2 regions of the Pseudoalteromonas sp. Isolate6 genome follow, and region 2 is predicted to be linked to the other one. Evidence: predicted binding sites of a transcription regulator. Region 2 holds the regulator's gene; the other holds the start of a gene.
What was found. Region 2 encodes sigma-54, which starts transcription at its own class of promoters, with help from an activator protein. Its sites were predicted from a motif close to GTTGGCACGNNNNTNGNNT; they were not measured.
Positions count from the first base shown of each region.

Region 1 (15,581 bases), on a different contig from region 2:
ACAAAGCTTGTGAAGAAACAAGCCAAGCCTGAGGAAATAGCTGAATTTGCAATCCAATTGGCCTCTACAACAGAGTATGCCAAGCTTAGGAAAACTTATGAGCAGCTTAAAGATAAGCTACCGCAAGACTTTGCAACAAGCGAAGTGAATATTGAACAAGTCGATATTCAAAGTACGAAGTACTACCGACTCAAACTAGGTGCATTCATGGACAAGGCCTCTGCATACAGAGGTTGCCAGCAGCTAAAACAAGCGGGCTTCAGCTGCTTGGTTAGTCACTATACGAATCACCGACTCTAAAACTTGGTGCGTATTTTGCTTCTCACCAAATAAGTTTATCGTGGGTTTGGTGAAATGAAATATCTAGTACTCATAATGGTTATGTTTATGGTCGGATGTACAAACGGCCATCAATTTGGCAAGAGGGAAGCGACCCAGCAACAAGAAGCCTTACCTGATTTGGACACATTTGGTGCTCAGTTAGCCGTGGAGCTAGGCCAATATGTTCGGCCGTTCAAGCCCAATTCAACGGTTGCCGTGACGAGTTTTTTTAGGGCTAATCAGCTAGATAATACCTTGGATGGCCAAGGTTTTGGTTTGGGCTTGGCCCTGCAAGAATCCCTTATGACTCACCTAAGCCAAATGGGAGCTGATGTTGTGGAATACCGCCTCAGAAACGCTTTATCTTTACAAAGTTCTGCCGATAGTATGTTAAGTCGAGAATTGGATATGCTGAATCAGCGCCAGAAAATTGACCTTGTCGTAGTCGGCACAATCGTGGAAAGCCGAGATATCTACTTGGTCAATGCAAGGCTTGTGGATACGCTTCATAATCGTTCTGTTTCAGCCGCATCAATCAGTATACCTAAAATTGCGATGTGGGGTACTGAGCGAGTTACGAATCGCAACGGCCAAATTATACGAAGCCAATATTAGTGGAGATGAGAGTAATGAAAAAAGTATTAAGTTTGGTTTTGCCTCTTTCATTGATGGTTGGCTGCGCCCAAAGTAATTTTTTTGCAGTTGATGGCGCACAGACTGAACCTGTTCGTAATGGCTTTGAGAAATCTTCGATGTATCAAAGCAATCCAAATGGGATGAAGCAATTCTCAGTTTCTCAGCAGATGGCGGGTAAAAATGTGACCCATTATGTGCAGGGTATTATGCAAGACATGGTAGCAAACTTGAAACACGTGAATGAGAAAACACCAGTTGCGGTGACAAGCTTTGTATTTTTAGATAAAGAATTTGATAAAGGCTCCTTACTGGGTAACCAATTGGCTGAAAGCTTTATTCATGAACTTCATGCATTTGGGATCCCCGTTGTAGATTTTAAAACAACGGACTATATCAGGGTCACACCCGAAGGCGACTTTATTTTTAGCCGTGATTTCTTAGAGTTATCTGACGACCATCCTTTTTTGTATGTGCTAGGCGGTACATTGGTTAATCATCAGGGCGGAGTGATGGTTAATGCCAGAGTGGTAGGGCTCAGAAGCAAAAGTGTCGTGGGCTCCGCTCAAGGCTTTTTGCCGCAAAATGTGGTCAATGCCTTGCAAGATGGCGCGGCATACGATGGCATTCGTATAGAGCGTGCAAACTAACTCGGAGGCTATAATGAAAAATGTAGTACTATTTGCGACAACACTTGCTTTACTTGGGGGCTGCGAAATGACAAAACAGGTGGCTCCAGAATCTACAGAAGCGCAGCAATCCGATATGGAAATATTGTACGCTATGATGAAAGAGCAAGAGCGTAATGAAGCTTCTCAAGCCACGGCAATGCAAGATATTGGCTTTATTAGCTACCGTCATCGCAAAGAAATTGCCAACTATGCTAATCAAATAGCTTTGGAACTGTCAGATACTGTTTTAGGGCAAAAGCCGGAGTCGATAGCGGTAGCCAGTTTTGTTAACTTTAATGAATCATTAAGGGATACTAACCAGTTAGGAAACCAATTGGCTGAGTCTTTAATGCACCAAATGCAAAAGCTGGGTTATCAAGCGCTAGACTTTAAAGCGCTTGGAAAAATAGAAGTGACATCCAGTGGCGATTTGACTTTTTCTCGTAACGCAAGCCGCTTGAGAAATGTGCAATCACCGAGCCATTTACTTACAGGTACTATGGTTTACCGTCCACGAGGCGTGGAGGTGAATGCAAGATTGTTAGAGTTTAACACCAGCTTAGTTATCGCAAGCACTATGGTGACCATTCCATACTTTATCCTTGATGAGCAGGCAACCGCTTCAAGATAGCATTTCAGACAGCGTTTTTTGACGAGAATAAAATTTAGGTTTTATTAAAAAACGCTATCCAATTTCTTATTCAAACCGTAGGGCAAGCAATGGAAAGTGCGGTAGTAGGTCGTAACTGTGTATATTCGCCTACTTATTAACTCCATTTATTCCTGCGAATAATTTGACTATTAATCTTTAAAAGTTCATTAAGATCAGTATACTAAAGCGAAGTCATTGAGATGCAGTACGATCGGTAGTCAACAAATCTCGACTTTAATTGGTATTAAGTAACGCAGACCTCGCTAGTGAAGGTCATAAAAGGTGATTGTTACCTGGTATTTTAAAGATTGTCCCCATAGTTTAATGGATAAAACAAGGCCCTCCTAAGGCTTAGATGTAGGTTCGATTCCTACTGGGGACGCCATTAGTATTCACTTCTGCGTGGAATTACCAGAGTAAATGGGCGGCGAAAGCATGTTGTAGAGTGTGTAAAGCTATCGAAAAACCTGTCTTTTGCAAGTGGTAGTCTTAACGCTACAGCTCAAACTCATTCTCATTTTCCATTTGAATTTCAACTAAGTCATTAATTTGGACATTATGAAGTGGGCGATTGCTGATGTTTACTGCAATGGCGTTTTGCGCATTCACTTGGATCACTTGCAACTTATTAATGGTTTTAATTTGATGCATAAACACTTTACCATCGACATTAGTCAGCGGATTGCTATGCGCTACGTTAAGGATCTGGCCATTCTCTAAGCCATGCATACGGCCCAAATTAATAACGACTTGTTCATCATCAATATGTAGGATTTTGCCATTGGTTGGTAAGCAGGCGACCGCTGCGTTTAAATCAGTTGCGATTTGTGTCAGCGTGGTTTGGATCTCATCAGCATAATCTGTCTGCCAAAAGCGCTCACTGTACACATCGATTAATTTAGTTTTCTTAAACGGCCACACGCCTTGAGTCGCATATTGCTTTTGCCATACCCTTTCATGAGAAAGCGCATCAAACAGCGCAAAGTCTACCTTGAAGCTTCTTAAGTATTTATCACTTTGCCAAAATGCGAGGTCACTATTAAGTTTATCGACACTAGCAATATCAGTAATTTGACTCAGCAGTACAAACTGGCTGTTGGTATTTGCTGTAATGGTTTCGATTAGTTGTTCATTATAATCAAAACGCTGGCTGAAAAAGCGGCTAACATCTATGGTCTGTGCAAAATAGGGAACGGGCTCTAAGCTCAACTTTTGTTCGGTCATTGTCTGATATAGACGCTCGCTGACCACTTTATTTATGTCAAAAATTTGACCTAAAGTTGCTTGGTGTTTATTTTTTAACTGGCTTTGTGTGACTGCAACCTGTTTATTGTATGCACTGGTCGGGCACTGAGCACTTTGTGGGGTAATATCAATATGTAATGTCACTTGCCATGAGTCACCGACTTTTGCTTCAGCAATTACGTTGGCGCTTTGAATCTCAGCATTTGAGCGGATCTTAAGTTGATCTTGGGTGAGCACACCATCGGTGACGGTTTGTACACTGCTTACCGAAGCCCCAGAAAACAGCAAAGCTTGTGTAATGGCATCGTTTACCGCCTTTCTTTTTGCTTTTTGATGATCGCCATTTTTAACGTCAGCCATGCCAGTAACTTCAAACCATTCAGCATAAGCAGGATTAGTTAAGGTGATACACAACAATGATAGACTGCTCGCAAATTGCTTTTTCATGTTTAAATGCCCAGATCAAAAACTACCCTCTAACTCAGCAATACCTGTGCCAAATTTTGGCAAGGTTCGTGCATAATCATACATTATGAAGGTTAATTTTACTTATTGCCAATACTCAATAAAGCCGCAATAACCCTGCGAGATTAAGATGCAGGGGAGGTGTTAAATTTGATTGGTATAGATTGTAGCGGAGTGCGGGAAATGCGTATCACTAATTCTATCAATACAATTGTTATGATTTGCTCGCTGACATGGCTCAGCGGCTGTTCAAGCCTCGTTGACAAGCACATTGAATATGAAACGGTGCAACCGGAAACTTTTCCTGTTTTACGTGCTGTGGGGTATGCGCCTTTAAGTGCTCAGCCGGGTAAAACTGCGGGTGAGAAGCAGCTGATGGCCATTAAAGTCTCAAAATTAGAAGCCTATCGTGAGCTGGCTGAGCAACTCTATGGCCAGAATTTGACATCCACTATCACGGTAAAGGGTGCTATTGCCCAAAACGACGGCCTTAAGAGCCAAGTAAATGGACTTGTTCGTGGGGCTAAGGTGCTGAAAAGTTACGCGGTCGGTGATACTTACGCGACTGAGTTAGAGCTTGATATGAAACGTGTTTATGATTTGTATGTTACTCAAGTCAAGCCTCAGAAAATCAAAAAAATATCTTACAGTTTTAAGTAAGCAGTCTAGAGCCTGTTGACCTTTGCTGCTTGATTTTTGTTTTTCTAAGAAGATTTTGGTCGCGACGATCGATTTGCCGGCTAGGCTCAGCCTTGTATAAATACCAATCAAGCTGCTGTAAACACAAACCTGAAAGATAAACAGGCCATAAATAAGCTAATCTAGAATATGCTTTTCTTAGAATTCTAAAGCAGCTGTGATGATTATTATCATAAGGAGTATAGAGAAGTGTTATCGTGTTGTTTTTAACGCTCGTGAGGTATTCGCTAGCACCAAAGGCAGAGCTTCCTCAAGCGAGTCATTAAGCTTTTAAATTACGTACTAATTCACTGTCGCTACTTTTCACGCTGCCATCTTGACCATAGGTAATCGAAGTTGGCGCCCCAATTAAAATTCCTTTCAATTCACGAGTGCTTACATTGGCTTGGTGGGCCGTTTTAGCATTGATTTCATTTTTAGTTTGGCATTCGTGAAGTAGAGTACGTACTTTAGCGATGAGTGGGATTACATCATCGTGCTCAAAAACGTGGGACTCGGTTTTTGATAATTCATTATCGAGCTTTTGTAGTTTTGAAATGAGAGTTAACTTTTCACGAGCAATTTCTTTTAAATTGTCGCCTCTCCGAGAGGCCAGCTCATCAAGCTCACGCGCCAGAAGCTGGGTCATCGCTTCTAGCGTCGAGATTTGTTCTGAAAGTTTGTGGTGGCAAAGCCGAACCAAGTCATCCATATATTTCGAACTCAAATGCCGCTATGTTTTTAGCTAGTTTTTCCGCGTCAACTTGATACTTACCTTCTGCAATCGCTTTTTTCAGCTCTTCGACTTTCTTATCGTCAAAGCCTGATGATTGTTGTGCTTTCTCATTGACAGTTTTCAGCTGTTGTGCCTGCGGGGTCAGGCTAACTGAATCCGCTGCTGCTTTAGGCGAAGCTGGTGATTTAACTGATGCGTTGTTGGCATCATTTCTTTGCAATTCAGCCTTCTGTTGCTTAACATTGTTAGCAACGGATGTAGACTGATTTTGACCGTTAACTTGATTAACCATGTTTGTAGACCCAATAAAATTATACTCTCAGCCATATTATCGGCGTTCAGTAGTATTACTTTAGCAAATTTTTTATAAATTCACCTCTACTGTTTCCACTTCTATTACTCTAGCACGTAAGGTTTTGCCAGAGCGAGAGTTTTTAACATTAATAAGTTCACCGCGGTTGCCATCTTGCTGTGCTTCTCCTTGAGTTTTGATCACAAGCCCGCCTGATTTAGCAACAATCGTCACGGTATCACCTTTACAGACCATGCAAATGTGAGCTTGAGTAAAGGCTTGGCCCTCTCTAATATTTCGCTTGCTTCGACTGCCTATTAGTATCGACTTATCTTCTATATAAGAGACTCTGCGAAAACGTTTTGGCTGATATTCTATTTTTACATCTTCATTCTGAATAACACGGCCTTTCTCTAACATGGTCGCGCTAACTAAAATGGGGAATAGATGATCGATACGCACGTGAACGTATTGAGTCCAGCTGAGCGTATCGCTGCATCTTACTTGAACAGTCACTTGAGTATCAAAAGGCGGGGTCATCGCTGTACTATATTGCAATGGCGATTGACAGTCTCTTGCTGGAATTCTTGAATCTAGTGGTATCGCAGTAATCGATAACTGACTATCGGGATCTTGCTCTACATTCGGTTCGACAAATTTTATTGCGTTTTGCTCTAAAGTTTTGTTGTCATATTGCTGACAATAACCATAGTCAACGCCTATAAAATAAGCGAACAAACAAAAAAACTGAATGTAATGGGTTTTTTTTAACAAACTCATGATGTTTCGACTATGCTTATTGGGTGAAACAAGGTATAAAGATTCTGCTTTAATAACTGCACCTAATCAAGGGTGGTAAACCATATCAGAGTCGAAGCAAAGATCGTTCCGATTAGCGGTTTATACAGTAGGAGATTGAAATGGCAGGTATTTTAGACTCGGTTAACCAGCGTACACAATTAGTTGGACAAAACCGTCTCGAGCTATTACTTTTTCGACTTCAAGGTCGACAGCGCTTCGGCATTAACGTTTTCAAAGTCCGGGAAGTGCTTCAATGTCCTGCATTGACAAGCATGCCCAAGTCAAATCCTCTGATCCGAGGGGTTGCTCATATTCGAGGTCAAACTATATCGGTAATTGACATGTCACTTGCTGTTGGCGGGCCTCCTATTCAAGATATTCGCAATTGTTTTATTGTAATTGCAGAATACAATCGCTCCGTTCAAGGGTTTTTAGTCAGTGCGGTAGAACGCATAGTGAATATGAATTGGGAAAAAATAATGCCCCCACCATCGGGAGCAGGTCGATATTCCTATTTGACAGCGGTCACTGAGATTGAAAACGAGCTAGTTGAAATATTAGATGTAGAAAAGATTCTCAATGAAATTTGCCCGATCAATACAGAAGTCAGTGCTGACATTGTTTCGGATGGTGAAATGCAAAAAGATTTGGGTGAGCGTATTGTCTTTATTGCAGATGACTCCGCGGTTGCTCGTAATCAGGTCAAACGCGCTTTGGAGCCATTAGGCGTCCAGACTGAGTTGGCAAAGAACGGCAAAGAAGCACTCATAAGGCTTCGTGAAATAGCCGAAATGGATTGTCAAAATAATGTCACTGAGCGAGTAGGACTATTGATTTCTGATGTTGAAATGCCAGAAATGGATGGTTACACGCTAACAGCTGAAATAAAAGCTGATCCAAAATTAGCGCCATTGCATGTGATACTTCATACTTCACTGAGTGGTGTATTTAATCAGGCCATGATTGAGAAAGTTGGCGCTGATGATTTTATTGCTAAGTTTAACCCAGATGAGCTAGCCTCAGCGGTTAAGAAATGGGTTCATTGTGATTAAAGCTGGTGGTAGCACTTGGAAAATAAGCATTTAGAGCAAAAAGAGTACGACCAATTTCGAACCTTTTTAGAGCAGCAGTGCGGTATTGTACTGGGTGACAATAAATTGTACTTGGTTAAAAGCCGACTTGCTCCTCTAATGGCTCGCTTTGGTGTGGAAACACTATCATCTTTAGTAGCTAAAACACTCAGTCCCCATGAGCGGCAATTGCGTGCCGCTGTGGTGGATGCGATGACAACGAATGAAACGCTTTGGTTTAGGGACACCTACCCATTCGAATTAATTAAATCGAAAATCTTACCTGAGTTTAAAGACTTAAGACGTCCTGTTAAGATCTGGTCGGCGGCAAGCTCATCGGGCCAAGAGCCATATTCAATCGCGATGTCTGCGAGTGAATATGTAAGTAAAAGCCCTGGTGCACTAAAAATGGGTGTTCAAATTATCGGTACGGATATTTCTAACACGATGCTTGATATGTGTAAGAATGCTGAATACGACGCGCTGGCCTTGGCGCGAGGGTTATCGCCTGAACGTAGAAAGAAATTTTTTATGGATAGTGGTAATGGAATGGCTAAAGTAGTCGAACCTATTCGTAAAATGGTCAGTTTTAGACATTTAAACCTGTTGGATTCTTATGCGTTGATGGGCAAATTTGATGTTATTTTCTGCCGAAATGTCTTGATTTATTTTTCACCAGAAGTGAAAGCTAAAATCATTTCGCAATTTGCTCAGTCGTTAAACCCGAATGGCTATTTATTTTTAGGAGCATCGGAGTCGATGGCGGGGTTGAGTGACGACTTTAATATGATCCGTTGTAATCCTGGGATTATCTATCAGAAAAAGACTTAATACTTACATATAGCGGCAAGGACGTTCGCTATAGTTAGGTATTGAACATTTGTATGCAGTCGCAGTTTCAATGACTATTTTTATTAGCTTTGAATTTTTGAGCTAAACCGCTAACTATTCAGACGTTCCCTCTTATTTCTTTCACTCCTCTGTATTATTTCAAGTTTAGTTATTCCAAAAATATAATATAACATATTGAATTTTAACGAATAAATTTGATTTGAAAACTGGCCTAAAGATTGCTTTATCATATCTGAGTCAATTTTTTGGAGTCAGATAATGGCAATTAGTTTCGATAAAGCGTTGGGAATTCACCAGCATACTATGCTGCTTCGCTCACAACGCGCTGAAATTCTAGCAAGCAATATCGCAAACGCAGACACTCCAGGATACAAAGCTAAAGATATTGATTTTGCCAGCGCTTTAAAAGCGGCAAAAACAATGCAAAGAAGCGGCAATGATATGGTTAGAACAGATGCAAAACACCTAAGTGGTGGTACCAAAATGAGTAACTCGTCTGAACTATATCGTTCGCCAAATCAAGCAGATACAGGTGATGGTAACTCGGTCGACATACAAGTGGAACGAAATTTGTATGTACAGAATGCATTAGAGTACCAAGCCAGTTTGCAATTTCTTGGTGGTAAGTTCAGTGGTCTTAAGAAGGCACTCGGCGGGCAAGGGGCATAATTATGAGTTTATATAACGTTTTCGATATTGCGGGTTCAGGAATGAGTGCACAGAATGTGCGACTAAATACCACCGCAAGTAATATCTCAAACGCAAACTCAGTGAGTTCTAGTCAAGATGATGTTTATCGCGCTAGGCACCCTGTATTTGCCGCTGAACTTTCCAAAGCTTCAGCTTCCCAGAGCAATGTCGCGGGATCGTCAGTTGGAGTAAAAGTATTGGGTGTGGTTGAGAGCGATAAGCCGCTTCAAGTTGAATACAACCCAAACCATCCAAGTGCTGACGCAAATGGCTACATTTATAAACCGAATGTGAATGTGGTAGAGGAGATGGCAAACATGATTTCTGCTTCTCGCTCTTACCAAACCAATGTTCAAGTTGCAGACGCTGCAAAGCAAATGCTTAGTAAAACATTGCAACTAGGCCAGCGCTAAATTGGGAGTAACAGCTGATGAGTAATAATGTAAATGCCACTTCTTCAACGGGTGTAGATTCACTCTACTGGGATAGGCAAAAGCAGGCTGAGGAGAAAAAGCCCAGAGATGAGCTATCGCAAGAAGATTTCTTCTCGCTGCTGACTCAACAGCTCTCTTTCCAAGATCCGAGTAAACCTGCAGACAATGATCAAATGATCGCGCAGATGACAAGTTTTACCATGGCTGAGGGGATCTCAAAGTTAAATGAAAACTTTGACTCGTTGGCTGCATCAATGACTTCTAATTCGGCGCTTCAGGCATCGACACTGATTGGTAAAAAAGCATTACTCGAATCGACGACGTTGGAACATGGCGACGATGCACTTACAAAAGGTTCTGTGATTGTACAGGAGCCAGTTCAGAATTTATCAGTGGGTATCTATGATGAATCTGGAGCGCTCGTAAATACGCTTGAATTTGGCGAACAAAGTGTTGGCGCTGTGCGTTTCGATTGGGATGGTAAAAACAAAGACGGTGAGATGATGCCTCCAGGTGAATACACCATAAAAGCGGAGGGCATGATTGAAGGTGAATATCAAACTTTACCGTCGGCCACATTTAGAAATATAGACAGTGTTAATGTTAATGGTGCTAATGGCATCGTCATTAATACCAAAGAAGGCGCGGTGCGCTTAACTGATATTGCTGAAATAGCATAGTAGTTTTAAAGAATTAACCTTAAGAACTTAGAGGTGAGAGTATGAGTTTCAATATAGCACTGACAGGTATTGCCGCCGCGCAAAAAGACTTGGACGTAACAGCAAACAACATTGCTAACGTAAACACGACTGGTTTTAAAGAGTCTCGCGCAGAATTTGCTGACGTTTACGCGTCTTCGGTTTTTAGCTCAGGCAAAACGAAAAATGGTGATGGTGTACAAACTACGATGGTTGCACAGCAGTTCCACCAAGGGTCACTAAAGTTTACGCAAAACTCGCTAGACTTGGCGATTGAGGGCGAAGGCTATTTTGCCATGTCAAACTCTCTGCAATCACAGGATTTTACGTATTCTCGAGCTGGTGCATTTAAATTAAATAAAGACAACTTTATCGTGAATGCAAAAGGTGACTACTTGCAAGGCTTCCCTGTTGATCCATCAACCGGTGATACAACGTCTTTGAGTTTGAGCACAACATCGCCCGTTCAAATTCCAGATGCATCAGGTTCTCCTCGAGCAACATCGCAAATCTATACTTCGTTTAACTTAGATGCGACGGCGCAACCACCTACGATTGCTTTTGATCCTGAGCAACGGGCCTCATATAATTCAAGAACGGCAATTACGGTATATGACTCGTTGGGTGAATCACATACATTACAGTTATTCTTTAGAAAAACGGCGGATAATGAATGGTCAACTTACGCAACAATGGACGATAAGCCATTTAACCACAATGCGCAGCAAATTGACCCGACAGCTACACCACCTGTGCCATACACACCAGTAAGCGTATTTCGTTTTGACGCAAGTGGTATTCCTTCACAAACAGCGGATGATCCATCAGCTTCACCACTGACATTTAGTAACAATACTGGCTCGACATTTAACCCCTTAAGTCTTGCTGGACCTCAAGATGCAGTTGACCCAACTATCGGTATGTCAAACTTGCTTGATAACGGTGCAACTTTTCCAAATGACATTGTTGTTAACTGGCGTGATGAAGCAAATACTGCTCAAAAACTACCAACGCAATACTCATCTGGTCGATTTGAAGTAAAAGCATTGGAGCAAGACGGTGCGACCGTTGGCCGTTTAGCTGGTATTGATATTGGTACTGATGGTAAAGTAGTGGCTTCATATACTAACGGCGACTCAACGTTCTTAGGGCAAGTAGCGCTAGTACGCTTCCCGAATTCTCAAGGCCTTCAGGCGATTGGCAATACTGAGTGGAAGAAGAGCCTATCTTCTGGTGAACCTCTTGCGGGTGAGCCAAACACAGGTACGCTTGGTGGTATTAGTTCATCGGCCCTAGAGCAATCGAACGTTAACCTGACTAACGAGTTAGTAGACCTTATCAGTGCTCAACGTAACTTCCAAGCGAACTCTCGGGCGCTTGAGGTTAACTCTACATTACAACAAAATATATTACAGATCCGATAATATATTATGCCCTCCAAAGGCTGCTCCAAAGGCAGCCTTTTTTATGTCCGTCAAAAACATCTCCTCACTTTGGCACTGTGCTTGCATTAACTAAGTTAAGTTTGAATTTTATAGGTCATCGTCATGGATAAAATGGTGTATATCGCAATGTCAGGCGCTAAGCAGAGCTTACGCGGTGTGGCACTTAAAGCGAATAACCTTGCTAATGCCAACACGACTGGCTTCAAAGCTGATTTTGCACAAGCGCGCTCAATGCAGGCGTTTGGCGAAGGGCTACCTACTCGAGTTTTCGCGATGCAAGAGCGCCCTGGTACTAATATGACTGGCGGTGCAATTGTTGAAACTGGCCGAGAGCTTGATATTGCGGTAGATGACAAGTCGTGGATCAGTGTTGTTGATGCATCGGGTGAAGAAGCTTACACCAAAGTCGGCACACTCAACATTCGTAATGATGGTGCGTTAGTCACCGCTCACGGGCGTCAACTTATTGGCGAAGGTGGGCCCATCGTCTTGCCTATCCCTGTTGATAAGGTGGTTTTTAGTGACGATGGCTCTATTCAAGTGCGTCCACAAGGCGCTCCTGCTAACTTTCTGGAAGTGGTTGATAGGCTGAAAATTATTGAAGCGGATAATAGCAAGCTACAAAAAGGTAATGACGGCCTTTATAGACCAAAAGAAGATAAGCTAGAAGATGGGATTTGTGGCTTTTGTGAAATATCTCCAACCGCAAAAGTGATGAGCGGCTTCTTAGAGATGTCTAACGTCAATCCTGTTCATGAGATGGTCGATATGATCAACCATCAAAGACAATTTGAAATGCAAATTAAGCTGATGAAAACAGCTGAAGAAATAGATGAGCGACACACTTCGCTCCTACGCATAGTTTAAGAGTGAGGTAGAGATTATGAATCCGGCATTGTGGATAAGTAAAACAGGCTTAGATGCTCAGCAAACTGATATTTCAGTTATTTCTAACAACTTGGCTAACGCCAGTACCGTTGGTTACAAAAAGAGTCGGGCGATATTCGAAGACTTACTATATCAAAACATCAATCAACCCGGAGGTCGCAGCTCTCAAGATACAGAGTTACCGTCTGGTTTGATGCTTGGTGCAGGTGCCAAAGTGGTCGCCAACCAAAAGAACTTTTCTCAAGGCAATATGTTAAGTACCGAAAATTCTTTGGATTGGATGATCCAAGGTCCGGGCTTTTTTGAGATTCAGATGCCAGATGGCACAACCGCATATTCAAGAAATGGTCAGTTCACGACGGACGAAGAAGGGCGGATAGTTACTTCAGGCGCGGGTTTTCCTGTGTTACCTGAGATGAACGTACCCGACGATGCACAGTCAATTACTATTTCTCAAGATGGTGAAGTATCGGTGCGAGTTGCTGGACAAGCTGAAAACGTTGTTATCGGACAATTGACAATTAGTGACTTTATTAATCCATCAGGTCTTGAACCGATTGGGCAAAACTTGTACACGGAAACCGCGGTAAGTGGTGCTCCGGTGCAAGGTAACCCAAGTGTTGAAGGGTTAGGTAAGATTGTGCAAGGCGCACTTGAAACGTCAAACGTTAATGTGACGGAAGAGCTTGTAAATCTAATCGAAACACAACGCGTGTATGAAATGAACTCAAAAGTGATTTCAACGGTAGATCAGATGCTGAGCTACATTAATCAACAGCTGTAATTGGGTAGGGGGTATTATGCGTGCATTATATTTAGCCATCGTAACGGTCGCTGCATTATCTGGATGTAGTACAACACAAAATAAAAATGTGGTGCGTGACGATCCGTATTATGCACCTATCTATCCCGAGGATAACCAAGCCCAAATGGTGGCAACAGGGTCATTGTTTAATACGCAGTTTTCCAACGATCTCTATGCTGACAAAAAAGCGTTAAGAGTCGGTGATATTATTACCATCGTACTCAGAGAAACGACTCAGGCAACCAAAGCTGCAAATTCTGAGCTGGATAAATCCAGTGATTCGAGCCTAGACCCTGTGATTGGCCTAGGTGGCAACGCCATTAATATCGGAAAAGAAGCAATACAGTTTGGTGCTAAATCCAGCTCTTCTTTTTCTGGTGACTCGAAGTCTAATCAGTCCAACAGCTTATTTGGTAATATTTCAGTTAATGTCACCCGAGTATTGCCTAACGGTAATTTAGTGATCCGCGGCGAAAAGTGGTTAACCCTTAATACCGGCGAGGAATTTATTCGCTTGGAAGGATTGGTAAGACCTCAAGATGTGACGGCAGATAACACGGTTGAGTCCAATCGAGTGGCAAATGCCAGAATTCAATATTCGGGTAAAGGTGATCAACAAGAAGTACAAAGTGCAGGTTGGTTAACGAGTTTCTTTATGAGCGCGCTGATGCCGTTTTAAGGTGCTGAAAATGAACAATATGTTTAAGAATATTTTGCTTATCGGTGCGGCCATGACGTTGGTTGGTTTTTCTTCTTTGGCTTCTGCTGAGCGAGTTAAAGACGTCAGTATGGTTGAAGGTGTTCGTTCAAACCAACTGGTTGGCTACGGCCTCGTTGTAGGCTTGCCTGGTACCGGTGAGCAAACCAGATTTACCGAGCAGAGCTTTAAAGCGATGTTGAATAGCTTTGGCATAACGATGCCCGCAAGCTTAAAGCCAAAAATTAAAAATGTTGCGGCTGTTGCGGTTCACGCTGACTTGCCACCTTTTGTTAAACCCGGTCAAACCATTGACGTGACTGTGTCATCTATTGGTAGTGCTGGTAGTTTACGAGGCGGTACTTTACTTCAGACTTTTCTTAAAGGGGTTGATGGTAATGTATATGCAATCGCGCAAGGTAGTTTGATTGTTGGTGGTTTGGGCGCTGATGGTGCCGACGGGAGTCGAGTTGTGATCAATACGCCGACTGTAGGCCGCGTGGCAAATGGCGCGACAGTGGAACGAGCGGTACCAAGTCCGTTTACTCAGGGCGATTACATCACCTTTAACTTGAATAGGCCCGACTTCACTACCGCAAAGCGCTTGGCCGACACGATCAATGGACTTGTTGGACCAAACAGCGCAAAACCTATGGATGCAGCCTCAGTGCGAGTAATTGCCCCAAGAGATCCGTCTCAGCGCGTTGCTTACTTGTCTACGCTAGAGAATCTAGAATTTAAACCCGCAGATACCGCAGCGAAGATCATCGTTAACTCTCGCACAGGCACTATCGTTATTGGCAAAAATGTCAAGCTACAGCCTGCGGCAATTACCCATGGCGGCCTTACCGTAACAATTGCTGAGCAGCAAAATGTATCTCAACCTAATGCGCTGGCGAATGGTGAAACAGCAGTGACGCAGCAAAGTATTATCGACGTAAATCAGGACGACTCTAGAGCGTTTGTATTTGACCCAGGCGTGAGCCTTGATGACTTGGTTAGAGCAATTAACCAAGTTGGCGCAGCACCAGGCGATTTAATGGCGATCCTTGAAGCGCTAAAAGAAGCGGGCGCAATAAATGGTCAATTAGTCGTCATTTGATGTTCTATTATTAATCAACTAGTTAGCCTCACAATTGTGAGGCTTTTTTTTTGGCTCGAATTTTGCATTTCTATTTGTATAGTTATTAACGTCAAACAGTGCTGAGTGTATGAACACCGACCAATTGAAAAATCAAAGCTTTTTCGACCTAGGAAACCTTGATTCGATCCGTAAAGAGGCGCTGAAAGGTGCTGGCGATCAAGGTGCCTCTGATCAGGCATTGAAGAAGGCGGCACAACAGTTTGAGTCTATCTTTACGCAAATGTTGTTACAGAGCATGCGTAAAGCGAATGAGGCGCTAGAGGATAAAGACAGTCCATTTAACTCTAGCGGTGTCAAATTTTTTGAAGAAATGCATGATCAGCAACTTTCGATGCACTTATCTGAGCAGGGCAGCTTAGGACTT
Region 1 covers NZ_JAKEVK010000053.1:4,001-19,581, reverse strand. The annotation lists gene L1D50_RS09970 (SPOR domain-containing protein) at 1-300, shown strand, start outside; gene L1D50_RS09965 (FlgO family outer membrane protein) at 355-936, shown strand; gene L1D50_RS09960 (FlgO family outer membrane protein) at 951-1,604, shown strand; gene L1D50_RS09955 (FlgO family outer membrane protein) at 1,618-2,256, shown strand; tRNA gene L1D50_RS09950 (tRNA-Arg) at 2,588-2,662, shown strand; gene L1D50_RS09945 (flagellar assembly protein T N-terminal domain-containing protein) at 2,773-3,969, opposite strand; gene L1D50_RS09940 (flagellar biosynthesis protein FlgP) at 4,171-4,647, shown strand; gene L1D50_RS09935 (flagellar protein FlgN) at 4,949-5,377, opposite strand; gene flgM (flagellar biosynthesis anti-sigma factor FlgM) at 5,370-5,693, opposite strand; gene flgA (flagellar basal body P-ring formation chaperone FlgA) at 5,766-6,473, opposite strand; gene L1D50_RS09920 (chemotaxis protein CheV) at 6,614-7,546, shown strand; gene L1D50_RS09915 (protein-glutamate O-methyltransferase CheR) at 7,562-8,395, shown strand; gene flgB (flagellar basal body rod protein FlgB) at 8,675-9,085, shown strand; gene flgC (flagellar basal body rod protein FlgC) at 9,088-9,519, shown strand; gene L1D50_RS09900 (flagellar hook assembly protein FlgD) at 9,537-10,220, shown strand; gene flgE (flagellar hook protein FlgE) at 10,262-11,662, shown strand; gene L1D50_RS09890 (flagellar basal body rod protein FlgF) at 11,786-12,550, shown strand; gene flgG (flagellar basal-body rod protein FlgG) at 12,567-13,355, shown strand; gene flgH (flagellar basal body L-ring protein FlgH) at 13,372-14,055, shown strand; gene L1D50_RS09875 (flagellar basal body P-ring protein FlgI) at 14,108-15,175, shown strand; gene flgJ (flagellar assembly peptidoglycan hydrolase FlgJ) at 15,285-15,581, shown strand, end outside.
Region 1: a site for sigma-54 is predicted at 4,005-4,023, ahead of L1D50_RS09945 (flagellar assembly protein T N-terminal domain-containing protein). Genes of this name have one in related genera too.

Region 2 (15,581 bases):
CAATTCTAATGGTGCACTCGTTGGTATTACCTCTGCACAATTTCGCACGCGCTTGAACATTGATATTCAAGGTATCTCGTTTGCAATCCCTTATGACCTTGCATTGGATGTCATGCATAAACTCATTATGGATGGCCGAGTGATCCGAGGTTATCTCGGCTTCAGAGGCACGCCAGTTGACAATACAGGTAAAAGCGTAACGGATCTCTACACACCAATTGTCGGCCTTGCGGTGAGCGAATTAGACCCACTAGGCCCTGCATGGCAAGCAGGTATGAAAGAACACGATATTGTCGTTAAAGTAGGTGGAGAGCCTGTGACTAATCCACAGAGGACATTAAAAACGATAGGTAATACCGCGCCTGGTACAAAACTCGAGTTTGAAGTACTCAGAGGGGGGCAGCGCCTCACCATTACGGTGGAAGTCGCTGAACTCGAAACAGGGTTATATTAGGCAAAAAGGTTAAGCAAAAAGCGTCCAGATGGACGCTTTTTCGTTTTTTATACTAACTTACTTAATTAAGCTTAGGTTTTACGGCGTTTTATATTTGCACCTAAACGACTTAGCTTATCTTCTATCTTCTGATAACCCCTATCAACGTGATAGATGCGGTCGACAACGGTTTCGCCCGTTGCAACAATTCCCGTTAATATAAGACTCGCTGATGCGCGTAAATCGGTTGCCATCACCTGAGCACCTGATAGCGATTCAGTCTCACCACAGATTGCAGTGTTGCCTTCTAAACGAATATTTGCGCCCATGCGCTGTAGCTCCGGCACATGCATAAAGCGATTTTCAAAGATAGTTTCTGTGATTGTCGCACTCCCTTCAGCCACCACATTTAATGCAGTAAACTGAGCCTGCATATCTGTTGGAAAACCTGGATGTGGCATGGTTTTGATATTAACGGCTTTCAAAGTGCGTTGACGCATATCTACATAAATATTGTCTTCACTTACCTCAACAATAGCATTAGCAGCTCGTAGCTTTTCAAGTACAGGCTCAAGGCTATGATAATCCGTGTTTTTACAGAGTACTTCGCCTTTTGCCATTGCCGCAGCAACTAAAAAGGTCCCCGTTTCAATACGATCTGGAAGGATTTTATGCTCGCAACCGTTGAGACGTTCAACGCCTTCGATCTCGATTCGGCTGGAGCCTGCACCGCTGATCTTGGCACCCATAGCAACTAAGCATTCCGCTAAGTTAATAATCTCAGGCTCTCTTGCAGCATTGTCTATCACAGTTTTACCATCGGCGAGGGTTGCAGCCATCAGTAAGTTTTCAGTAGCACCAACGCTGACGGTTTCCATAAAGATCTCGGCGCCCCGCAGACGACCCTCAGTTACCGCATGGATGTAACCATTCTCAACTTTGATCTTAGCACCCATTTTCTCAAGCCCAGAAATATGCAGATCGACAGGACGAGCACCGATAGCACAACCTCCTGGCAGTGAAACCTGAGCTTGACCAAACCTTGCAACTAATGGGCCTAGCGCCAAGACCGACGCACGCATTTGCTTAACGAGCTCATAAGGTGCAAGCACGCTATTTACCGTGGCACCATTGATTTCTAAGATATCACCATCCCACTCAACTGCAGCACCTAATGTTTTTAATAAAGCTTCAGTGGTACCAATATCGCGTAAGTGCGGTACATTAGAAAAACGGCTTTTACCATCACCAAGCAGAGCGGCGAATAAAATAGGTAGGGCTGCGTTTTTAGCCCCGGAAATAGTGACTTCACCGGCTAAAGTGGTGCCACCTTGGATAACAAACTGATCCATTGCGGCACTCCGTTATTGTGGAAGAATAAATTTGCGCTCTTTTTGCCATTCATCAGGTGTGAATGCACGGATGCTAACAGCATGCATAGTGCCGTCTTTAATAGTATCCATCAGTGGGCCATAGATAAGCTGTTCTCTTTTCAGCCTTCTTAATCCGTCAAAACACGTTCCAACAGCAATGACTTCGTAGTGACTACCATTAGCTTTGACGATGATCTCGTCAAGTGATAGCGCATCTTTTAATAAAGTTTCGACTTGATTTGTTTCCATTAGACTCACTCAAATAGGGTTGTCACCTGTCCCAACTCCATTAAATTTTGCAGTTGTTCAGGCGTATTTTTCAGCTCGAGACGAATGTCGCGCTGTTTCAATTGACCTAAAGAGTGAATTAACCAAGCTAAGCCCGCAGTGTCAACCCTTGTCACCTCAGAAAGGTTAAAATAGACGGTTGATTGTGCATTTTTCAACACTTGAACGATGGTTGACTGTTTCAGTGCGCTTGGCAAACTCGCTCTTGTAAGTTCACCAGTTAACACGATTTCACCTTTACTTTCGGTGAATGAAATATTAGGCGTCACCATCATCCCCTCTAAATTGCACTGGTAGCTTGCTCTTTTTATCCAACAGTTGGATCACATGTTCAATACCTTGCTGGCGCAAAATACCGTGTAGCTCCGATTGTTTGGCATCGAGTAAACTAATGCCTTCCGCCATCATGTCAAAAGCACGCCAATCGCCGTCTTGACCACGTCTAACCTTAAAGTCAATTTTGATATCAGGCTTTCCAGGCTCTACAATTTTGGTCTTAACAACCACGACGCCCTCGCTCTCAAATGGGCGATGCTCACCAAATTCTACTTTCTGATCTTTATATTGAGTAAACACGCCAGCATAAGTCGCTACCAAGTAATTTTTGAATACTTCAATAAACTCTTTAATATGCTCAACAGCTGCTGCTTTCTCTTGTTTATCCTCAATATTGCGGACGGTCTGAATATAAGATCCTAGTACACGATACGCGGCATATTTGTAATCAATGTAAGGCAAGAGCTCTTCTTCAACGATCACACGTAGGTGTTCTTTGTCTTTTGCAATGATGCTTTGATCTTTGGTAACACGCTGAAAAGTTTGCGCCGCAACTTGCTCTACCATTTTGTATGGATCGCTTGAGTCCACTTCTTTCGCCTGAACCAATGCAGTAGCCATCAAGGCTACAAACAAAGTCAGACATTTTACATAGATATTTTTTAACATATTTACTCGCTCCCTTGATTAAATAGGAACTGACCGATTAGCTCTTCTAATACAAGTGCGGATTTTGTATCTGTGATCATGTCACCGTCTTTTAATGCCTTTGTTTCCACACCAAAGAGAGACTCTAGATCAACGCTATCTTCACTCGTTACTTCCTGACCAAGACATTTTTGCTTCGCTGATTCGGCGGCAATAACGGGAGAAATACCTAAATATTGCTCACCTAAAATGCCCGACGTCAAAATCGAAACCGACGATGTATCAGAAAACTGACACTCGTAGTTTTTATCTAAACTCATTGAAACTACCGGCACGAACTCTTGTGGATGGATGTGAATTCCATCAACACGACCAATCACAACCCCACCCACCTTAATTGGAGCACGGGTTTTCAACGAGCCTATATTTTCGAATTTAGCCTGTAAGGTGTAGGTCTCACCATTGCCGCTTAAGCCTGAGTTAGCCACCTTTAGCGCCAACATTACAAATGCAGCAACGCCCAACGCCACGAACAAGCCAACTAAAATTTCTATTTTCCGTGTATTCATTTTTAAAAACCTTTTAACTTGAGAACATAACCGCTGTTAATACAAAGTCAAAGCCAAGTACAGCCAGTGAAGAATGTACTACCGTCTCTGTCGTCGCTTTACTTATTCCTTCTGAAGTAGGAATACAGTCATAGCCTTTGTATAGCGCGATCCAAGTTACTAATAGTGCAAATACGAAACTCTTAATAAGACCATTTAAGATGTCTTGTTGAAACGACACTTGCGATTGCATAATTGACCAGAAGCTACCTGAATCTACGCCTAACCAATCAACACCCACCAAGTGTGCGCCTAAAATAGCGATCGCAGAGAATATCAGTGCGAGTAATGGCATACTAATAAAACCGGCCCAAAAGCGAGGGGCTACCACGCGCTTAAGCGGGTCTATCGCCATCATTTCTAAACTAGATAATTGCTCAGTTGCCTTCATCAAACCGATTTCTGCAGTTAACGCACTGCCTGCGCGCCCTGCAAATAAGAGTGCGGTTACCACAGGGCCTAGCTCTCTGAGTAAACTCAAAGCAACCAAAGGCCCTAGGCTATCTTCTGCGCCGTATCCAACCAACACGGTATAGCCTTGTAATGCCAATACCATGCCGATAAATAAACCCGACACCATGATAATCAACAATGACTGATGACCAACCATGTAAAGTTGCTTTATCAACAGTGGCGTGCCTTTTCGGAAATTAGGTAAGCTACATAGCGCACCAAAAAGCATCGTTGTGGCACGGCCAAGCGCAGCAAAACGGCTAAGAGTTTTGTGGCCTAGTTTTTGTAAAAAGTCGACCATATTCACTCTCCTTGCAACAGCGCTTGCTGATAATCAGGCGCTTTAAAGTGGAATGGTACAGGCCCATCCGCAAGGCCCTGTAAGAACTGCTGCACTAATGGCGATTCGTGTTCAAGCATCTGCTCAGGGGTTCCTGTACCAATCACACCTTGCTCAGCAATAATGACGACGTGATCGGCAATACTCAGCACTTCGGTGACATCATGGGTGACTATCAGCGACGATAACCCCAACACTTCATTCAGAGACTTAATCAACCGAACTAGAACACCCATGGAAATCGGATCCTGACCTGCAAACGGTTCATCATACATAATTAATTCAGGATCAAGCGCGATAGCACGCGCTAGAGCAGCACGTCTTGCCATACCACCAGAAAGCTCCGCTGGCATTAAATCTTTTGCACCACGAAGACCAACGGCTTGGAGCTTCATCAACACCACTAAACGAATTAACTCTTCAGATAGTTCAGTATGCTCGCGTAGGGGAAAAGCCACATTGTCGAACACACTCATATCGGTAAACAAAGCACCGCTTTGAAATAACATGCTCATGCGCGTTCGAGCTTGATACAAAGCTGTTCGTGACATATTAGGGATACTGTTTCCAGCAAAAAGAATATCACCGCTATCAGGCTTAAGCTGACCACCAATTAAACGAAGCATGGTGGTTTTACCAATACCGCTCGGCCCCATTATTGCGGTAATTTTGCCCTTTGGTACAGAAAAGCTCATGTTTTTGTAGATGATCCTTTCACCCCGAGAGAAGGTTACATCCTTGATTTCTACAATTGACTGCGACAAGTCGCTCTCCAGATCCAGACTATATTCATCCAAGTATGATACTTTTTTTTCAAACAAGATGGAAAATCGTTTTGGTAAAATTTTGTAAGTCGTGAAATGTAACGGTTTGCTTATACTTTCCAGAGCGCTTTTGGTAGTATCTAACGAAATTTTAATCCTATTGGCTAGAGGTTCATGGTTTTATCGTTTGTTATTCTCATTCTTGGCTTCATTGCATTGGTTTGGAGTGCTGACCGCTTTGTTTTTGGTGCGGCTGCTCTTGCACGAAACTTTGGTGTACCGACATTAATTGTTGGTTTAACTATTGTGGCCATGGGTTCTTCAGCGCCAGAAATGATGGTTGCTGCGCAAGCCGCTCTTGCAGATAAAACAGACACCGCCGTAGGTAATGCCATAGGTTCTAACATTGCCAATATTTTGCTCGTTTTGGGCCTTACTGCGTTATTAAGACCGCTATCAGTCGGTTCTGGTATTTTACGCCGCGAAATGCCGCTGTTAGTTATCGTTTCACTAGTTGCGTGGTATATCGTAAGTGATAACCACTTTAGCTTCGTTGAAGGTGTTTTATTATTAGTGGGTTTTATCGCTTTTCTGATCACATTAATCATCATCACAAAACGTGGTGATGGAGATAGCGATGACCCATTTGTAAGTGAGGCCTGCGAGGAAGTACCAGATAATATCCCAACTCAAAAGGCCTTATTTTGGTTAGTTGTAGGAATGATCCTACTGCCAGTTAGCGCGGATTACTTGGTTGGTGCAGCCGTTGATATAGCCAAATATTTTGGTATGAGTGACTTGCTTATAGGGCTAACCATTATTGCCGTTGGCACTAGCCTACCAGAGCTTGCCGCCTGTATTGCTGGCGTGTTGAAAAATGAAGACGACTTAGCCCTTGGTAATATTATTGGTTCGAATATTTTTAACATCTTGGCGGTGCTATCGATTGCCGGGATCATGAATCCATCCGTCCTCGACGCCAATATTGCTTCACGTGATATCTTTATTATGCTCGGCGCGACACTGCTGCTTATCCTAATGAGCCTCAGCTTGACAGGTAAGCGTCGCATTAACCGTTTAGAAGGCGGCATACTTGTCGCAAGCTTCGCCGGTTACATTTACTACATCATTTAAGGAAGTCTAGTGACAAAGAGCCCATTTATCGATTCTGCAAATCAAGTTTTTGCTACCGAACTTGCAGCAATAGAAGAAGTGCAGCAGTTCGTTGATCAACAATTTGCAAAAGCCTGTGAAATTATGTTTGGCTGCCAAGGCCGGATCATCGTAATTGGCATGGGTAAATCTGGCCACATTGGTAATAAAATTGCAGCAACGCTCGCAAGTACCGGCAGTCCTGCGTTTTTTGTTCATCCAGGCGAAGCGAGTCACGGCGACTTGGGTATGATCACCAAAGATGATGTAGTATTGATGATCTCCAACTCGGGGGAAACCCAAGAGGTAATCTCAATCCTACCTGTGATTAAGCGCTTAGGTGCGCCAGTAATCTCCATGACAGGTAACCCTAACTCTACAATGGCTCTAAACGCGACAGTCCATCTTTGTGTCAAAGTATCAAAAGAGGCGTGCCCATTAGGGCTTGCACCTACAGCTAGCACCACAGCTACGCTAGTGATGGGTGATGCACTCGCAGTTGCGCTACTTGAAGCCAGAGGCTTCACGGCTGATGATTTTGCGCTCTCCCATCCTGGCGGTAGTTTAGGAAGACGACTACTACTAACCGTTGCTGACGTCATGCATCAAGGAGATGCAATCCCAATGGTCGACAGCCATTGCACAGTTAAAGAGGCCTTGTTTGAGATCTCTGCCAAAAGTTTAGGTATGACCGCAATCGTAGATGAAAACATACAATTACAAGGTATTTTTACCGATGGCGACTTACGCCGTATTATTGAACAAAAGATCGATATTCACACCACCCCTATCACGCAAGTAATGACGGCAAAAAGTACAACAGCACGCGCCGATATGCTCGCGGCTGAGGTACTCAATATCATGGAAACCAAGCGAATTAATGGCTTAATTGTGGTAAATGAAAACAACGTTCCGGTTGGTGCCTTAAATACGCAGGATTTACTTAGAGCGGGGGTACTGTAATGCAGTTTGAAGATTTATATCAGGCAATTTCAACTACAGCTTGGGAAAAAGCAAAGCAAATTAAATTATTGATTTGTGATATTGATGGCGTGTTTTCAGATGGCCGTATATACCTTGGCAATAATGGCGAAGAACTGAAAGCTTTTAATACCAAAGACGGGTTTGGTATTAAGGCTTTGATTGATTGTGGAATTGAGGTTGCAGTGATCACAGGAAGACATTCACAAATTGTTCAGCAACGCATGACTAGTTTAAATGTAACTTATATTTACCAAGGTCAAGAAAACAAGGTAGTGGCATATGATGAACTGAAAGCTAAGCTTAACCTTAGCGATGATGAAATCGCGTATATTGGTGATGATGGTCCAGACCTACCCGTAATGGAACGAGTCGGTTTCGCCGTTGCCGTCAATGATGCACACCCTCTTGTTAAGCACATCGCTCATTACACGACCTTAATGCCTGGTGGTTTTGGTGCTGTGAGAGAGCTTACTGATCTCATTATGCTTAGCCAGAAGCACTTATTAACTTCCAAAGGATCAAGTACATGACCGTATTGCGTGTCATTTTACTCATTGTTTTCGCTTCTTTAATGATATGGATGTGGTCACCCATGTTCAATCCATCAGAGACGGATCCAACAAAGGAAGATGAACCGTTAGCTAAGCCAGATTACGTTGCAACCACGCTTCAACAAACGACCTATAGTGAAAATGGCTTATTAAACTATCAAGTAACTGCTGATAAGATGGAGTTGTATCAAGATCTTGGCTTTAGTCACTTTGAAAAACCTATTTTCACTTTGTATAACGGTGAGCAAAATTGGCAAATAAGTTCATCGGAAGCAACATTATACGAAAACAATACTTTAATCTTGGAAGGCAATGTATTGGCAAAGAATTTAACACCTAACGCCATGATCACTGATATTAATGCCGACAATGTAAGAGTTGAAATTAAGCAAAAATTGATGAAGTCGGAACACCCTGTTGTTATCACGGGTCCTAGTCTTAGGATCACGGGTAAAGGGCTACATGCGGATCTGCAAAAGCAAGTGATCGAACTCATCAACCACACAAAGACAATTTATTATGACCAGTAAAATCATTAACAACCTAGTTTGCATCGGCTTGCTTGCAAGTTCTACTCTGGCTATTGCCGCAGAACAAAATGAAGTCATTATTGATGCTGGCCGTCAGCAAGCTCAGCTGCAAAGCAATATCGGTATTTTTGAACAGAATGTTGTAATTATTCATGGCAACAGAAAAATAAATGCTGACCGCCTAGAGGTTCACCGCCGCGCAGAGCTTGGTACAAATAAACAGCTGCTTGTTGCAACTGGCAGCCCTGCCACTTTTAGCGAACGTCAACCTGATGGCAACTTGCTAGAAGCCAAAGCAAATGAAATCCGTTACGATGTAGCTAAAGGAACCCTAGTGATTTCTGGCGATGCGGAAATCAATCAAACTGGGCAAAAAATCAATGCGCAAGTCATCACCTACGACATTGAAAAGCAATTGATCAGCGCTGAGCGCTCAGATCAAGAAGACTCCCGTGTAAGAACCATACTTGTTCCTGTAGATGATAAAAAAGACGCAAAAGATAAAAAAGCGCAGGAAGAAGGTAACAATTAATGAGCGAGCTCAAAGCAACGGGTTTAGCAAAGAGTTATAAAGGTCGTGAAGTCGTCAAGAATGTTGGCTTAAGTGTCCAAGCTGGCAGTATTGTAGGTTTGTTAGGCCCAAATGGCGCAGGTAAAACCACTACTTTTTACATGATAGTAGGATTAGTACCAAGCGATAAAGGTTTTATTCAGATTGATGGCGAAGACATCACTTTACTACCGATGCATAGCCGCGCGCGACTTGGCATTGGCTATCTTCCGCAAGAGTCTTCAATCTTTAGAAAGCTCACGGTCTATCAAAATTTAATGGCGATTTTAGAAACTCGAAAAGACTTAACTAAAGTTGAAAGAGAGGCTGAGCTAAATGAGTTATTAGATGAATTTAATATTCAACATATTCGCGATTCACAGGGTATGGCATTATCGGGAGGCGAAAGAAGACGGGTAGAAATTGCTCGCGCTTTAGCCGCTAATCCCAAGTTTATCCTGTTAGATGAACCTTTTGCTGGTGTTGATCCAATTTCGGTGTTAGATATAAAGACAATCATAGAGCACCTAAAAAACCGCGGTATCGGTGTATTAATCACCGATCACAACGTAAGAGAAACACTAGACGTATGTGAAAAGGCCTACATCGTTTCACATGGTGAGTTAATCGCTGCAGGCACGCCAGAACATGTTTTGGCAGATCAAACCGTAAGAGATGTCTACCTAGGCGAACAATTCAAGCTATAGTTAAGACGTAGTATTAATAACTGTTAAAAAGGATTGTTAGAGATACATGAGGCAATCATTACAGCTGCGCATGGGGCAGCAACTTACAATGACTCCACAACTGCAACAAGCTATTCGCTTGCTGCAGCTTAGTACATTGGATCTGCAACAGGAAATACAAGAAGCATTAGACAGCAATCCATTATTGGAAGTGGAAGAAGGTGATAATACTGACGGCGAAAATGCTGACCAACACGGCCAAGAAAAGAGCAGCACTGAAGATAATCAAAATTCAGGCGATGAAGCATCGGTTAGTGACTATGAGATAGACTCAGATACCGCCATGAGCAAAGACACGGTGAGCGATGATCTCGCCATGGATGTCACTTGGGACGAGTATATGAGCGCAGCTCCAGCCGCCAGCTCAGGTCCACTCCCTGATGACGATAATGTTTATCAAGGGGAAACCTCTGAATCTCTCCATGATTATCTCATGTGGCAACTTGAGTTGACCCCATTTAGTCCAACAGATAGAGCTATTGCGATTGCGATTATTGAAGCGGTCGACCTGTCAGGCATTTTAACACTCTCTTGCGAAGACATTTTAGAGAGCATTAATGACGAAGATAGCGAAGAGCCTATTGAGCTAGATGAAGTCGAAGCCGTACTCAAACGTATTCAGCTTTTTGACCCTGTTGGTATCGCTGCGCGTAGTTTACAAGAATGCTTATGTATTCAGCTAAACCAATTCGCCCCAGATACGCCATGGATTGCCGAAACGAAAATGATCCTGACAGAGCATATTGATTTGCTTGCCAGCCGTGACTATCGAACTTTGGCTAAGAAAACGCGCCTTAAAGAAGCCGATCTCAAAGAGGTGATGACGCTAATTCATAGTCTTAACCCAAAGCCTGCGGCAAGCATTATTCATGAAGAACCTGAGTATGTGATCCCTGATGTATCGGTGAAAAAAGTAAAAGGTCGTTGGGTCGTAGAGCTAAACCCTGATGCTATGCCTAAAATAAGAGTAAACGATCACTACGCTGCGATGTCTAGAACGGCGAAATCCAGTACGGATAGTCAGTTTATTCGCTCTCATTTACAAGAAGCAAAATGGTTTATTAAAAGCTTAGAAAGCCGAAATGATACTTTATTAAAAGTTACCAATTGCATTGTGCAACAACAACAGGCATTCTTTGAACATGGCCCCGAAGCAATGCGCCCTATGGTGCTAAATGATGTTGCTGAAATGGTTGAGATGCATGAGTCCACAATTTCCCGTGTGACAACACAAAAATATATGCATACACCTCGGGGAATATTTGAGCTGAAGTATTTCTTCTCTAGCCATGTAAGTACAGAAAATGGAGGTGAGTGCTCTTCCACAGCAATTAGGGCACTTATCAAAAAGCTGATAGCTGCAGAAAATACCGCGAAGCCATTGAGTGACAGCAAAATTGCAGATATCTTAGCTGAGCAAGGAATTAAGGTAGCGAGACGCACGATTGCAAAATATCGTGAATCCCTGGCCATTCCACCGTCAAATCAGCGTAAAAGTTTGATATAAGACGTAAAACCCAAGAAGGAAAAATGCTTATGCAACTAAATCTAACTGGTCGCCATGTAGAAATTACTGACTCATTAAGAGACTATGTCACCAACAAGTTTGCGAAGCTAGAAAGGCACTTTGATCATATCAATAACGTGCATGTGATCCTAGATGTCGAGAAGCTAGTACAAAAAGCAGAAGCAACATTACACGTAAACGGCGGCGAACTATTTGCATCAACAGAGCATCAAGATATGTATGCCGCAATTGATGGCCTTATCAACAAGCTAGATCGTCAAGTTATTAAACACAAAGAGAAGCTCACTCGACACTAAGATGAAATTAAGTGAATTAGTGAACAAGGACTGCAGTAAAGCTGCGGTCCTTTTTAATAGCAAAAAACGTATTTTAGAATACATCAGCGAACTGGCTCATAGTCAAATTCCAAATACCAGTCAGCATGCTATCTTGGACGCTTTAATGGCGCGAGAGAAATTAGGTAGCACTGGGATTGGTAAAGGCATTGCTATTCCTCATGGACGACTTGAAGGGTTAGATAAAATCCTTGCAATGGTACTTGTCAGTGAGCAAGGGATCCAGTTTGAAGCCATAGATAAGCAGCCGGTCGATATTTTTGTCGCATTCATCGTACCTGAAGGTGATAATCAACAGCACCTGAAGACCTTAGCGGCGATTGCTGATACACTCCAAGACAAGTCTTTTTGCAAAATGCTTAGGCAAGCAAAAAGTGATGATGAGTTATATGCAGTGATCCAAGGTGAATTTGATGAGTGATGAAGAAAAAGGACTCGAGCTTATCATTATCAGTGGCCGATCTGGCTCTGGTAAATCTGTAGCGCTTCGAGTATTGGAAGATTTGGGCTACTATTGTGTAGATAATATTCCAGTCAACTTACTGCCCTCTTTAGTCCGTAGTGTTTCCGACAATTATAATAAAATTGCAGTGAGCATTGATGTTAGAAACTTGCCTAAAGAACAAGACGAGTTTAATGACATTCTTGAGTACTTACCAGGCTTCGCCAAACCTACCCTGTTTTATTTAGACAGTGACGATCAAACCCTGATAAAACGTTTCTCAGAAACACGCCGTTTGCACCCGCTTTCACTGCATAACCTCCCATTAGATGTTGCAATTAAGAAAGAACGAGAATTATTAGATGTATTGATCACTCGCGCCGACTTCCTCATTGATACTACAGGCCTGAGCGTTCATCAACTTGCTGAAGATATTCGCGAAAAAATCTTAGGTAAAAAAGACAAACAACTCATTATTACCTTTGAATCTTTCGGCTTTAAACACGGTATTCCAAAACAAGCGGATTACGTTTTTGATGCGCGCTTTTTACCCAATCCACATTGGGAACCTGAGCTTAAGCCGCTCACGGGCCTAGATCAGCCAGTCAAAGACTATTTGTCGAGTCACAGCATAGTGCAAAAGTTTACTTGGCAAATTCAAACCTTTGTACAAACTTGGTTACCACACTTAGAACGTAACAATCGCAGCTATCTAACAATCGCAATAGGATGCACTGGAGGGCAGCACCGTTCGGTATACCTCGCACAAACCATAGGCGAGCGTTTTGCTAAAACCCACCCTAACGTCAAAATTCGTCATCGTGAGCAAGAGGGTTAAATGTTAGAAGATACGTTTTTAATCCAGAACAAGCTAGGTCTGCATGCCCGAGCTGCGACGGTTCTTGCTCAATTAGCTACCCAATTTGATGCCGAAGTGACCTTATATCAAGGAGACAAAAGCGCAGCTGCTGATAGCGTTCTAGCACTGCTGTTACTTGAAAGTAGCCAAGGCAAAGAGGTACGAGTTGTCTGCGAAGGCCCTGATGCTCAATATGCATTAGATGCCATTGGTGGACTGATAGAAAATAAGTTTAATGAATCCGAATAACCGCCGGTAAAACAATAAGGCCTGATTCATTTACTCCCTGCTAATCTCCCCCTCCTCCGTAACCAAAGTGGTCTAATAAGTCTCTCATAATTAAGCGTAAACCTTGGTAGTTCCCAGTAAACTGAGTTACACTGTAATACCAATTTAGGTTTCTTTCGTGCGGTAAAGTTAGTTACCGAGGTAAACTTAAATTATCGTTGCGTACACCTTTAAGGTGTATTAACGATAACAACCCACCAGCAGAAACAACACGAATAGCATTCAAATTAAGAAATTGATTTCTGCAATAAAGTATACGAATAGGGTTAACTTAATCACGATAGTCACCACTATTATCAAAAAGGATGCCTATGCCTGAAGTATTTGAACAAGACTACACACTGGAACAACTCCAAAAGGTAACCAAAGCCTTAAACAGTGGTCAGTTTGTTCAAGTTAGGCGCATGCTCGCAGAGACGGCACCTTGTGATACAGCACTACTGTTAGAGTCATCTCCGCATAAAGTTCGTTCTATGTTATGGCAGCTCGTCGACCCAGATATCCAAGGGGATGTCTTGGAGGAACTGTCAGAGGACGTAAGACTTGGGATCATCGCCCAAATGGAGCCGGAGCTAATTGCTGCCGCTACAGAAGACATGGACGACGATGATCTTGGTGATGTCCTAAGGAGCCTGCCTGATACCGTCTACCAAGATGTTATTGGCGCGATGGATAGCCAAGACAGAGAACGTGCGACACAAGCATTGTCCTACAAGGAACACTCGGCAGGTGCCCTGATGAGCACCGACACGGTCACCATTCGCCCCGATGTTACCTTAGAAGTTGTATTTAGATATCTACGTCTTAAAGGTGAGTTGCCAAATGGTACAGATGAGTTATATGTAGTTGATAAAGACAACTGCTTTTTAGGCACCTTATCAGTCAATACTTTATTAACTAAATCTCCTGACAGTATGGTTCGAGACTGGATGGATGAAGATAAAGAAACGATCCCTATCTCTATGGACGAATCTGAAGTGGCGCAGCTTTTTGAGCGCCACAACTGGATCTCTGCTCCTGTCGTTGACGATAACGCTCATTTGCTTGGTCGTGTCACCATTGATGACGTTGTTGACGTTATCCGTGAAGATGCCGAGCACAGCTTATTAAGTATGGCAGGTCTTGAAGATGAAGAAGATACTTTTGCGCCAGTTCTAAAAAGTAGCCAGCGCCGCTCTATTTGGCTTGGGATTAACCTGCTAACCGCCTTGATGGCTGCGTTTGTTGCGAGCTTCTTCGAAGGTACTCTGGATATTTTACCTATTCTCGCAGTGTTAAATGGCATAGTGCCAAGTATGGGTGGCGTTGCCGGTAGCCAAACACTAACTCTAGTTATTCGTGGTATTGCCCTTGGTCATATTAACCAAACTAACCAAAAGTTTTTAATGGGTAAAGAGCTGGCGATCGGTGCACTAAACGGTGTGCTTTGGTCTGTATTGATCGCTGGGGTTATTGCTATATGGCAATGGGATTTTACACTCGGTGCCGTTATTGCCTTTGCGATGTTTATGAACTTAGTCGCAGCTGGTATCGCGGGTGCCAGTATTCCTATTATGCTAAAGAAAATGAATATCGACCCAGCACTAGCTGGCAGTGTAGTGCTAACAACCGTTACCGATATCGTCGGGATCTTCGCATTCCTTGGCACAGCGACTTGGTTATTAGTGTAACAGTGTCGAAATGGCGGGAAATGCTGGTCAAAGCCAGCATTTCTTGAGCTGAGGAAGAGAGTTATTCGCCCGCTATTTGCATATTATTGAGTAGTATAGATCCGGTTTGTACTGCGCCTCGACACTCAATATCACCGCCAACGCCTTCAATCCCCATAAACATATCTTTTAAATTGCCAGCAATCGTAATTTCACTCACAGGATATTGCAGCTCACCATTCTCGACCCAAAAACCAGCAGCGCCTCTTGAGTAATCACCGGTTACTGTATTAACACCTTGCCCCATTAGTTCAGTGACTAACAAACCAGTACCCATCGACGCAAGTAGACTGGTTAAATCACCGTGTGTTGGTTTTACTAACCAGTTATGGATCCCACCCGCGTGACCTGTCGATTGCATATTCATTCTACGTGCAGCATAGCTTGCCAATAAGTAAGTATTCAGTACGCCATCTGTGATAATTTCACGGTCTATGGTTTTTACACCTTCACTATCAAAAGGACTAGAAGCAAGCCCTCTTAGTAGATGTGGCTTCTCTTCAATGTTTACGCAGCGATTAAAAATTTGTGTGTCTAAAGAGTCTAACAAGAAGCTAGACTTACGATATAGCGCGCCGCCACCAATACCTGACACTAAGTGCCCAAATAAGCTGTTCGCGATATCCGCTCGAAAAATAACAGGCACTTTACGCGTTGATACCTTACGACTACCTAATTTGGCCAGCGTAGACTGCGCGGCTTCCAAACCAACTTCTTCAGGAGA
Region 2 covers NZ_JAKEVK010000017.1:5,204-20,784, forward strand. The annotation lists gene L1D50_RS04070 (trypsin-like peptidase domain-containing protein) at 1-454, shown strand, start outside; gene murA (UDP-N-acetylglucosamine 1-carboxyvinyltransferase) at 526-1,785, opposite strand; gene L1D50_RS04080 (BolA family protein) at 1,798-2,055, opposite strand; gene L1D50_RS04085 (STAS domain-containing protein) at 2,061-2,366, opposite strand; gene L1D50_RS04090 (ABC transporter substrate-binding protein) at 2,353-3,039, opposite strand; gene mlaD (outer membrane lipid asymmetry maintenance protein MlaD) at 3,042-3,587, opposite strand; gene mlaE (lipid asymmetry maintenance ABC transporter permease subunit MlaE) at 3,601-4,380, opposite strand; gene L1D50_RS04105 (ATP-binding cassette domain-containing protein) at 4,383-5,183, opposite strand; gene L1D50_RS04110 (calcium/sodium antiporter) at 5,358-6,317, shown strand; gene L1D50_RS04115 (KpsF/GutQ family sugar-phosphate isomerase) at 6,327-7,298, shown strand; gene kdsC (3-deoxy-manno-octulosonate-8-phosphatase KdsC) at 7,298-7,849, shown strand; gene lptC (LPS export ABC transporter periplasmic protein LptC) at 7,846-8,400, shown strand; gene lptA (lipopolysaccharide transport periplasmic protein LptA) at 8,390-8,932, shown strand; gene lptB (LPS export ABC transporter ATP-binding protein) at 8,932-9,657, shown strand; gene L1D50_RS04140 (RNA polymerase factor sigma-54) at 9,704-11,203, shown strand; gene hpf (ribosome hibernation promoting factor) at 11,233-11,520, shown strand; gene ptsN (PTS IIA-like nitrogen regulatory protein PtsN) at 11,522-11,980, shown strand; gene rapZ (RNase adapter RapZ) at 11,973-12,839, shown strand; gene L1D50_RS04160 (HPr family phosphocarrier protein) at 12,840-13,109, shown strand; gene mgtE (magnesium transporter) at 13,460-14,818, shown strand; gene pmbA (metalloprotease PmbA) at 14,880-15,581, opposite strand, start outside.